DNA from 3 places in the Streptomyces sp. NPDC102279 genome. Region 2 is predicted to be linked to each of the others. Evidence: riboswitches for the same ligand, from Rfam matches in the RefSeq annotation. Region 2 holds a riboswitch; each other region holds the start of a gene.

The links. A riboswitch is a leader RNA that binds a small molecule or an ion and turns the genes downstream of it on or off. The one in region 2 is predicted to bind cyclic di-AMP.
Positions count from the first base shown of each region.
Region 1: it holds a riboswitch for cyclic di-AMP, as region 2 does, so the genes downstream of both, ACIRQH_RS36740 (M23 family metallopeptidase) here and ACIRQH_RS15305 (transglycosylase family protein) in region 2, are expected to answer to the same signal.
Region 3: it holds a riboswitch for cyclic di-AMP, as region 2 does, so the genes downstream of both, ACIRQH_RS17860 (C40 family peptidase) here and ACIRQH_RS15305 (transglycosylase family protein) in region 2, are expected to answer to the same signal.

Region 1 is NZ_JBIWLU010000018.1:127,846-130,838, forward strand. Features, by position in the region: gene ACIRQH_RS36730 (pitrilysin family protein) at 1-67, shown strand, start outside; gene ACIRQH_RS36735 (M16 family metallopeptidase) at 64-1,452, shown strand; cyclic di-AMP (ydaO/yuaA leader) riboswitch at 1,666-1,826, shown strand; gene ACIRQH_RS36740 (M23 family metallopeptidase) at 1,839-2,603, shown strand; gene ACIRQH_RS36745 (GntR family transcriptional regulator) at 2,800-2,993, shown strand, end outside.
Region 2 is NZ_JBIWLU010000005.1:557,424-560,416, reverse strand. Features, by position in the region: gene eno (phosphopyruvate hydratase) at 1-702, opposite strand, end outside; gene ACIRQH_RS15305 (transglycosylase family protein) at 1,055-1,753, opposite strand; cyclic di-AMP (ydaO/yuaA leader) riboswitch at 1,758-1,948, opposite strand; gene ACIRQH_RS15300 (transglycosylase family protein) at 2,132-2,993, opposite strand, start outside.
Region 3 is NZ_JBIWLU010000006.1:498,442-501,434, forward strand. Features, by position in the region: gene ACIRQH_RS17850 (ATP-dependent Clp protease proteolytic subunit) at 1-467, shown strand, start outside; gene ACIRQH_RS17855 (hypothetical protein) at 475-780, shown strand; cyclic di-AMP (ydaO/yuaA leader) riboswitch at 1,117-1,315, shown strand; gene ACIRQH_RS17860 (C40 family peptidase) at 1,319-1,792, shown strand; gene ACIRQH_RS17865 (LysE family translocator) at 1,925-2,599, opposite strand; gene ACIRQH_RS17870 (LysR family transcriptional regulator) at 2,748-2,993, shown strand, end outside.

The DNA.
Region 1 (2,993 bases), on a different contig from region 2:
CTACGAGCCCACCGCCCCCGAAGCCACCGACGCCGCTGACGACACCGACGAGGAGGCGGCGAAGTGACCGAGCTCGCCACCATGGACTTCCATCCGCAGCCCCAGGCCGGCCGGCCGAAGCCGTGGGCGTTCCCCGCCCCGGAGCGCGGCACCCTGGACAACGGCCTGACCGTCCTGCGCTGCCACCGCCCCGGCCAGCAGGTCGTCGCCGTCGAGGTGATCCTCGCCGCGCCGCTGGAGGCCGAGCCCGCGGGCTTGGACGGCCTCGCCACGATCATGGCCCGCGCCTTCTCCGAGGGCACGGACAAGCACTCGGCCGAGGACTTCGCCGCCGAACTGGAGCGCTGCGGCGCCACGCTCGACGCGCACGCCGACCACCCCGGTGTCCGGCTGTCCCTCGAAGTGCCCGTCTCGCGTCTGCCCAAGGGCCTCGGCCTGCTCGCCGACGCCCTGCGCGCACCGGCCTTCGCGGACAGCGAGATCGAGCGCCTGGTGCGCAACCGGCTCGACGAGATCCCGCACGAGACGGCCAACCCGGGCCGCCGCGCGGCCAAGGAGCTCTCCCGGCAGCTGTTCCCGGCGACGGCGCGCATGTCGCGCCCGCGTCAGGGCACCGAGGAGACCGTCGAGAAGATCGACTCCGCGGCCGTGCGGTCCTTCTACGAGAAGCACGTACGTCCCGCGACGGCCACCGCCGTGGTGGTCGGCGACCTCACCGACGTGGACGTGGACGCGCTGCTCGGTGACACCCTCGGCTCCTGGACCGGCTCGACCGCCGAGCCGCGCCCGGTGCCGCCGGTGAACGCCGACGACACGGGCCGGGTGATCATCGTGGACCGCCCCGGCGCCGTCCAGACGCAGCTGCTGATCGGGCGGGTCGGCGCCGACCGGCACGACCGTGTGTGGCCGGCCCAGGTGCTCGGCACCTACTGCCTCGGCGGCACCCTCACCTCGCGCCTGGACCGTGTCCTGCGCGAGGAGAAGGGCTATACGTACGGGGTGCGGGCGTTCGGCCAGGTCCTGCGTTCCGCGCCGGACGGCACCGGTGCCGCGATGCTCGCCATCAGCGGCTCGGTGGACACCCCGAACACCGGCCCGGCGCTCGATGACCTGTGGAAGGTGCTCCGCACCCTCGCGGCCGATGGACTGACCGACGCGGAGCGCGACGTCGCCGTGCAGAACCTGGTGGGCGTGGCGCCCCTCAAGTTCGAGACCGCCGCGGCCGTCGCGGGCACGCTCGCCGACCAGGTCGAGCAGTACCTGCCGGACGACTACCAGTCGACGCTCTATCAGCAACTGGCCGCCACCGGCACGGTGGAGGCCACCGCGGCCGCCGTCAGCGCCTTCCCGACGGACCGTCTGGTGACCGTCCTGGTGGGCGACGCCGCACAGATCGAGGAGCCGGTCAGGGCCCTCGGCATCGGTGAAGTCACCGTGGTCACAGCCGAGTAGGGCCGTGTGACCGAGATGGGCCCTGGTGACTGAAGAGTCACCGGGGCCCTCTTTTACGCGGACATCACCCCCAAGATGTCCGTATTGGTACGGACGTTGCCTTCTGTGCTGTGGGATGCGCTACAAAAAACGTGATCCGTTTGTTGTTCGAAAGAGGTCGCGTTTAGCGTCAGTGCGGCTGTTCGTCAGGCAGTGCGCCGCGCCCGCGGCACCGGACAGTCATCGCCGAGTCCCCGCATGGCGCGAGCCAGGGGAGCCGGGGACCCACACGTAGTCCCTGGGGTGAATCGGACGCCCTCCCCGGAGGGGGTCCGTAGGAGACCTTCCTGCTCCGAACCCGTCAGCTAACCCGGTAGGCGAGAAGGAAGGAAAGGATCAGCCCTTACATGGCGTTCACCTGTGGCACCGGGAAGCATCGTCGTCCGAGCCGCGTGCAGCGCACCACGAAGAACGCCGTCGGCGTCGCGGCCCTCACCACCACCGGTGTCCTCGGAACCCTCGCGGCACCCGCGTTCGCCGCCGAACCGTCCGCCGAACAGACCGGGCTGAACCAGGCCATCACCATCGGTGACTCCGTCGCCGAGCAGATCGACGCGCAGGCCGACGCCCAGCAGCACGCCGCCGACGTGGCCGCCGCGCGGGAGAAGGCCGAACAGGCCGCGCGCAAGAAGGCCGCCGAGCAGGCGGCGAAGGCCCGCGAGGCCAAGGAGCGCGCCGCCCGCGCCGCCGAGCGCAAGCGCCTCAACACCTTCGTCATGCCGATCACCGGCTCGTACGTCTCCACCGGCTACAAGACCGGCGGCAGCCTCTGGTCGTCCGGCAGCCACACCGGTGTCGACTTCCACGCGGCGTCGGGCACCTCGGTGCACACCGTCGGCGCCGGTACCGTCGTCACGGCCGGCTGGGGCGGCGCCTACGGGAATCAAGTAGTGATCAAGATGCACGACGGCACGTACACCATGTACGGGCACCTGTCGTCCATCGGTGTCTCGGTGGGCCAGACGGTCACCCCGGGCCAGCAGATCGCGATCTCCGGCTCGACCGGCAACACCACGGGACCGCACCTCCACTTCGAGGCGCGCACCACCGCGGAGTACGGCTCCGACATGGACCCCGTCGCGTACCTCCGTTCGCACGGCGTGAACGTCTGACGACCGCTTCGCGGCTTCTCCACCGTTTTCGTTGCCCCGGCTCACCGAGTCGGGGCATCGTCGTTTCCGGAGGCCGTCTGTCCAAAAAATATCCATGGATTCAGGCCCCCCATCGGAAATTAAGGCTTCCTGCAATAGAGTCACTGAACAAGCGTCAATCGATGGCGTTTCGCGGGGATTAAGCGGAGGTCCGGTCATGCGTATTCCGGCGCACTCGGTATGCACGGCGATCCGCGACGACATCGTCGCGGGCGTCTACGAGCGTGGCGGCCGGCTCACCGAGGAACTGCTCGCGCGGCGCTACGGCGTCTCGCGCGTCCCCGTGCGCGAGGCCCTGCGCACCCTGGAGGCCGAGGGCTTCGTGGTCACCCGGCGGCACGCGGGGGCCTG
Region 2 (2,993 bases):
GATGTAACCGGCCTGCTTGATGGCCTCGACGATGAGGTCGAGGGCGGCGCGGTTGGACTCCAGGTTCGGGGCGAAGCCGCCCTCGTCGCCGAGACCGGTCGACAGGCCCTTGGTCTTCAGCACCTTCTTGAGGGTGTGGTAGACCTCGGCGCCCCAGCGCAGGGCCTCGGAGAAGGACTCCGCGCCGATCGGGGCGATCATGAACTCCTGGATGTCCACGTTCGAGTCGGCGTGCGACCCGCCGTTCAGGATGTTCATCATCGGAACGGGCAGCAGGTGCGCGTTCGGGCCGCCCAGGTAACGGAAGAGCGGCAGGTCGGACGCCTCGGAGGCGGCGTGCGCGACGGCGAGCGAGACGCCGAGGATGGCGTTGGCGCCGAGCGAGCCCTTGTTGTCGGTGGCGTCCAGGTCGAACATGGCCTGGTCGATCAGGCGCTGCTCGGTGGCGTCGTAGCCGACGAGCTCCGGGCCGATCTGCTCGATGACGGCGAGGACGGCCTTCTCGACACCCTTGCCGTGGTAGCGGTTGGGGTCACCGTCGCGGAGCTCGATGGCCTCGAAGGCACCGGTGGAGGCGCCGGACGGAACGGCGGCACGACCCGTGCTGCCGTCGTCGAGGCCGACCTCGACCTCGACCGTGGGGTTGCCTCGGGAGTCCAGGATTTCCCGGGCTACGACGACGTCGATGGACGGCACGAGCATCTCCTTCTGGGATGTGACGCGGGTACGCAGGGCTTGGCGAGTCCCTAGTCCTGCGGGATGAGCCTAACCGGCCCAGGGGGATCGGCCAGCCGATCGACCATCCCTTGGGCAGAACTCACGGTACATATTGTTCCCGATCGGAACAAAAAAAGAAATGAAAAACCCCGCTCCGGCGCGTACGGGGGAACACGCGCCGGAGCGGGGAGTCCGTGGGGACGGGGACCCTCGGTGGGGATCAGGCCCGGAGAGCGGGCCCGCGAGGGGGCCGTCCCGCAGCCGGGCGGAGCCGCGGGGCCGGGTCGTGGTCGCCGTCCGCCGAGGGCGACCACGTCCGGCCGGTGTGCGGCCTCGCTCAGCGGAGGTGCAGCTGCTGGCCCGGGAAGATGAAGTCGGCGTCGTCCACGATGTCGTGGTTCAGCTTGAACAGCTTCTGCCAGCCGCCCTTGACGTGCTTCTTCTCGGCGATCGAGCTGAGGGTGTCGCCCTTGACGACCTTGTACTCGCCGTCACCCTTCTTGACCTTCTTGCCGGTCGGGGTGGTGACGGTCTTCTTGGCGGCCGGGCGCTCCTGCGAACGGGAGGCGGGCTGCTCCGACGTACGGGTGTCCGAGCCGGCGGACGCCGAGGAGCCGGAGGAGGTCGAGGGGGTCGAGGGGGTGGAGCTGCCACCGCTGTACGCGGCGCTCGACAGGCCGGTGCCGCAGGTCGGCCAGGCACCCTTGCCCTGCGCGGCGAGGACCTTCTCGCCGACGGTGATCTGCTGCGACTTCGAGGCCTGGTCGGCGGTGGAGGCGTAGGCGGTACCGCCGTACGCGGCCCAGGTGGAGGACGAGAACTGCAGGCCGCCGTAGTAACCGTTGCCGGTGTTGATCGACCAGTTGCCGCCGGACTCGCACTGGGCGACGGCGTCCCACTCGGAGCCGGTCGCGGCGGAGGCGTTGCCCGCGGCCATCAGCGGGGCGGCGATGGCGACACCGGTGACACCGGCGAGCGTGGCGACACGGGTGGCCTTGTTCGGGCGGCGGTGCTTGCCCTTGCTGGAAAACAGCATCGAGTGATCCCCTCACCGACGCCTGCGAGGTGAGCTGTCGGGTTCGGGCCGGTTGAGTTGCCCGGCCGCACGTCCCGGTCCCGTCTCGGGACCACGGCGCGCGGCTTTACCCCAAGCCGTCCCCGGGTGTCTCTCAACTCCCGGTCACGGCACTTACCTTGGGTCCCCCGCTCCTGCCTACGGCGCTTGACGCGACGACTGTTCCCGTACGGCCGCTGGCAGGATTCGGCGTTGCGACCGTCGGGGCCCGCTGTGGCGAGCGGTCACGACCGTAAGCAGTCGATCGCCTGATTTTCAAAGACGATCAGGGCTTCTGAGACTCATGTCTCACTCGCACCAAACCGGACATTCCCCAGCGAACCATGACGCGAACTCCCGCTACTTTTCGACCGTTTCGCTATCAACAGCAAGGCTCTGACCGGGAAGGATGAGGTCGGGATCGATGCCCACGGTCTTCTCGTTCGCGGCGTACAGGTCGGCCCATCCGCCCGTGACGTCAAGGTCGTCGGCGATCGTCCAGAGGCTGTCGCCGGCGCGCACGACGTAGGTGTCGTCGCCGGCGTCGCGCGCGTCGTCCGAGCCGCGCGAGGCGTGCCGTCCGGACGCGCTGTCCGTACGGCCGTCGGTGGCGGCGTCCGTCGCGTCCTCGTCGGCGCTGCCACGGTGCCGCCCGGGCGCGGCGGACGCGTCCCCGGAGGCCTCCGAAGAGGTGCCGCTCCGACCGGACTTGTCCGACTTGCCCGACTTGGATGCATCGGCCGTCGCCTTGTCCGAGCTGTCCGCGTCCTGCGAGTCGCCGGACTTCGCGGTGTTCTCGGTCACCTCCGGCGAGGCGGTGTCACTCGAACCGGATGAATCCGACGATCTCGACGATTCAGTCGAAGGGGAGGAACTGGGCGACGTGGACAGGCCACTCGAACCGGAGTCGCCCGCGTCGTCACCCATGCCCGTGTCGACGTCGACCTCGGCCGAACTCTTGCTGAGCCCGGAGAGCGGTCCGCAGGTCGGCCAGGCGACGAGGCCCTGACTGTCGAGCACCTTCTCGGCGACGGCTATCTGCTGCGAGCGGCTGGCCTGGTCGGGGCTCTGGGCGTACTCGCGACCGCCGTACCGCTCCCAGTTGTCCTGGGTCAGCTGGAGTCCGCCGTAGTACCCGTTGCCGTTGTCGGCGCTCCACGCGCCGCCGCTCTCGCACTCGGCCACCCGGTCCCAGGTGGTCCCGTCGGCCGCGCTCGCGCTC
Region 3 (2,993 bases), on a different contig from region 2:
TCGAACACCGCGACCCCGACCGGGACATCTCGCTGTACATCAACTCGCCCGGCGGCTCGTTCGGCGCCATGACCGCCGTCTACGACACCATGCGCTTCGTCACCTGCGACGTGCGGACGGTCTGCCTGGGCCAGGCGGCGTCGGCCGCGGCCGTCCTGCTGGCGGCCGGCACCCCCGGCAAGCGGCTCGCACTCCCCGGGGCGCGGGTCCTCGTCCACCAGCCGTCGGTTGCGGACCCGGTCCACGGACGGGCGAGCGATCTGATCGTCCACGCCGAGGAGTTGACACGCACCCGCACGGCCCTGGAGGAGATGCTCGTACGGCACACCGGGCAGAGCCCCGAGCGGGTGACCGCGGACATCGGGCGGGATCTGCTCCTCGACGCGCCCGCGGCTCTGGAGTACGGGTTCGTCGACCGGATCGTGCCGAGCCGCGGGGCCTCGGCCGGCGCACCCGGCGCGAGGTGAGCGGCCGATGATCCCCGACCTCCCTCCGCTGCCCGCGCTGACCCGCGCGGAGGCCGAGCTGATCGACCGCTATCTGGACGTGGTCGACCTGGTGGGCCGGATCAACCCGGCCCACCCCGGCGACACCTACCGGGGGCTGCGCGCCGCCCAGGCACTGGTCGCCAAGGCGACGGCCCTGCGGGACGCGCTCGCGCTCATGCACCAGCGGGGCGAGAGCGAGGTGCACGCGCCGACCCTGGCTCAGGCGCTGCGCGTGCTGGACGGTGAGCGGCGGACCGCCCGGGTCACGATCCCGCCCGCGTCCGGCAGTTGAGGCACCCGCAGCCGGGTCCGGCGCGCACCGCGTCGCCGGACCGTCCGCGCCGCGACTCAAACGCACCAGATGGTGTACCCCCTGATGGCGTAGGAATCAGTCCTTTCTTGGACCCCTCCGACTTGCGCAACACGGAGGACAGAAAGGCGGAATGAGGGGTTCCGGTGCAGGTGCGGGGGTCGCCCGTGTCCCCAACACCCCTTCGAACAGAGGGGTGTCCACCCGAACGGGTGAGTGGTGAGTAAGCCCACAAAACACCGGTTCCGCTCGGATTTTCCGCCGTTCATGGGTGAAGATCCCTTCCGACGACAAGCCCCCGCCACAGCGGCGGGGCGGTCCGGGCGGACGCCGAGTCCTGCCGCCGCCCGGATGCCCGGTCGACAGAAGTGGATCGGCAGGAGTGGAGGACCCAGCACGACGGTCCGCCGGAGCAGCATTCCCGGCGGTCCTTGGGGTGAAGCCGCAGCAGCGGCCGGGCAACTTCGCCAGCCCGAATCCGACAGGTCATCCTTCACAGGCGGCTGACGAAGGGTTGCGCATGACTGCGCTCAATCGTGTCCCGTCGCTGTGGACCAGGGCCGGTACGGCCTCGGCCCTCACCATCGCCGCCGTCGGCGGCAGCCTCGTGGTCCCTGGTGTCGCACCCGACGCCCAGGCGGCCACGACCGCGACGAAGGCACTCCAGGTCGCGGCCTCGAAGCACGGCGCCCCGTACAAGTACGGCGCCACGGGACCGCACCGCTTCGACTGCTCCGGGCTCACGCTCTACTCGTTCAAGAAGGCGGGCAAGAAGCTGCCTCGAACGGCCGCGGCGCAGTACAACAAGACACACCACGTCTCCGCCTCGCATCGCAAGGCCGGGGACCTCGTGTTCTTCCACTCGGGCCGGAGCGTGTACCACGTCGGCATCTACGCCGGGAAGGGAAAGATCTGGCACTCCCCGAAGACCGGGGAAGTGGTGAAGCTCCAGAAGATCTGGACACGGAGCGTCTGGTACGGGCGGGTCAGCTGACCTGCCCCTGGGCGGCGGCGGGGGCCGCCGCCCAGGGAACACCTCCGTCCGGCAGCCTCGTCGGCGTGCCCCCTGGCCGACCGTGCGCCGGACGGCCGGTGACCGTCCCCTCCGCCCTCCGGCGGCGCCCTCTCAGCCCCTCAGCGGCTCCAGGAGCAGCACGAGGCCGAGCACGGTGAGCGCACCGCCGGTGACGGCCTCCACGGCGCGTGCGGCACGCGGCCGGCGCAGCCACCGTCCCAGCCGGTCCACGAGCAGCGCGACCACCGGGAACCACACCAGGGCCAGCACGACCACGATCAGCGCCAGGAGCAGCGTCCGCGGCATCGCGGGGCTGCCCGACGGCACGAACTGCGGCAGCAGGCTGAGAAAGGTGATCGGCGCCTTCGGGTTGAGTGCGTTGGTGACGAAGCCCTGCCGCAGCGGTCGAGCGGCCGGTCCGGCCGGCGCCGCCCCACTCGCACCCGCGCCCGGCCCCGCCCCGTCGTCCGTCGAGGGCGTACCCGTCCCGTCGGCCCCGCGCGGCCGCCCCAGCGCGTGCACGGTACGCAGGCCCAGGTACAGCACGTAGGCGCCGCCGAGCAGCTGGAGCGTCCGGAACAGCGCCGGAACGGCCGTCAGGACCGCGGCGACCCCGGCGACGGCCAGCGCCGTGTGCAGGAGCAGGCCGCCCGCGATGCCGAGGGCGCACGCGACTCCGGCCCGTCGCGAGACGAGGGCGTTGCGTACGACGACGGTGAAGTCGGCCCCGGGCATGGCGACCATGCCGGCGGCGACTCCGGTGAAGGCGAAGAGCTGTGCGTCCATGGCCCCAGGTTCACCCGCGCGGGCCTTCAGCAGGTATGTCGAATATCCTGGGATTGCCTTAAGCATTCGTTTAGACCGCGGGGAGAGGTCATCCACAGACCCCTCCCCTTCGGTACGGAAGAGGCCTCTGGGTACGGGAGAGCGGCACATGTACGACCCGACGCGACTGGCCGCGCTGGTGGCGGTGGCCGAGGCGGGCTCGATCACCCGGGCCGCCGAACGGCTCGGATACACGCCGCCCGCGCTCTCCCAGCAGGTGGCGAAGCTGGAACGGGAGGCGGGGGCCACGCTGCTGGTGCGCTCGCACCGCGGGACGCGGCTCACCGGCGCCGGCGAGCTGCTGGTGGCGCGGGCCCGGCGGGTGCTCGACGAGATGGAGCTGGCCCGGCACGAA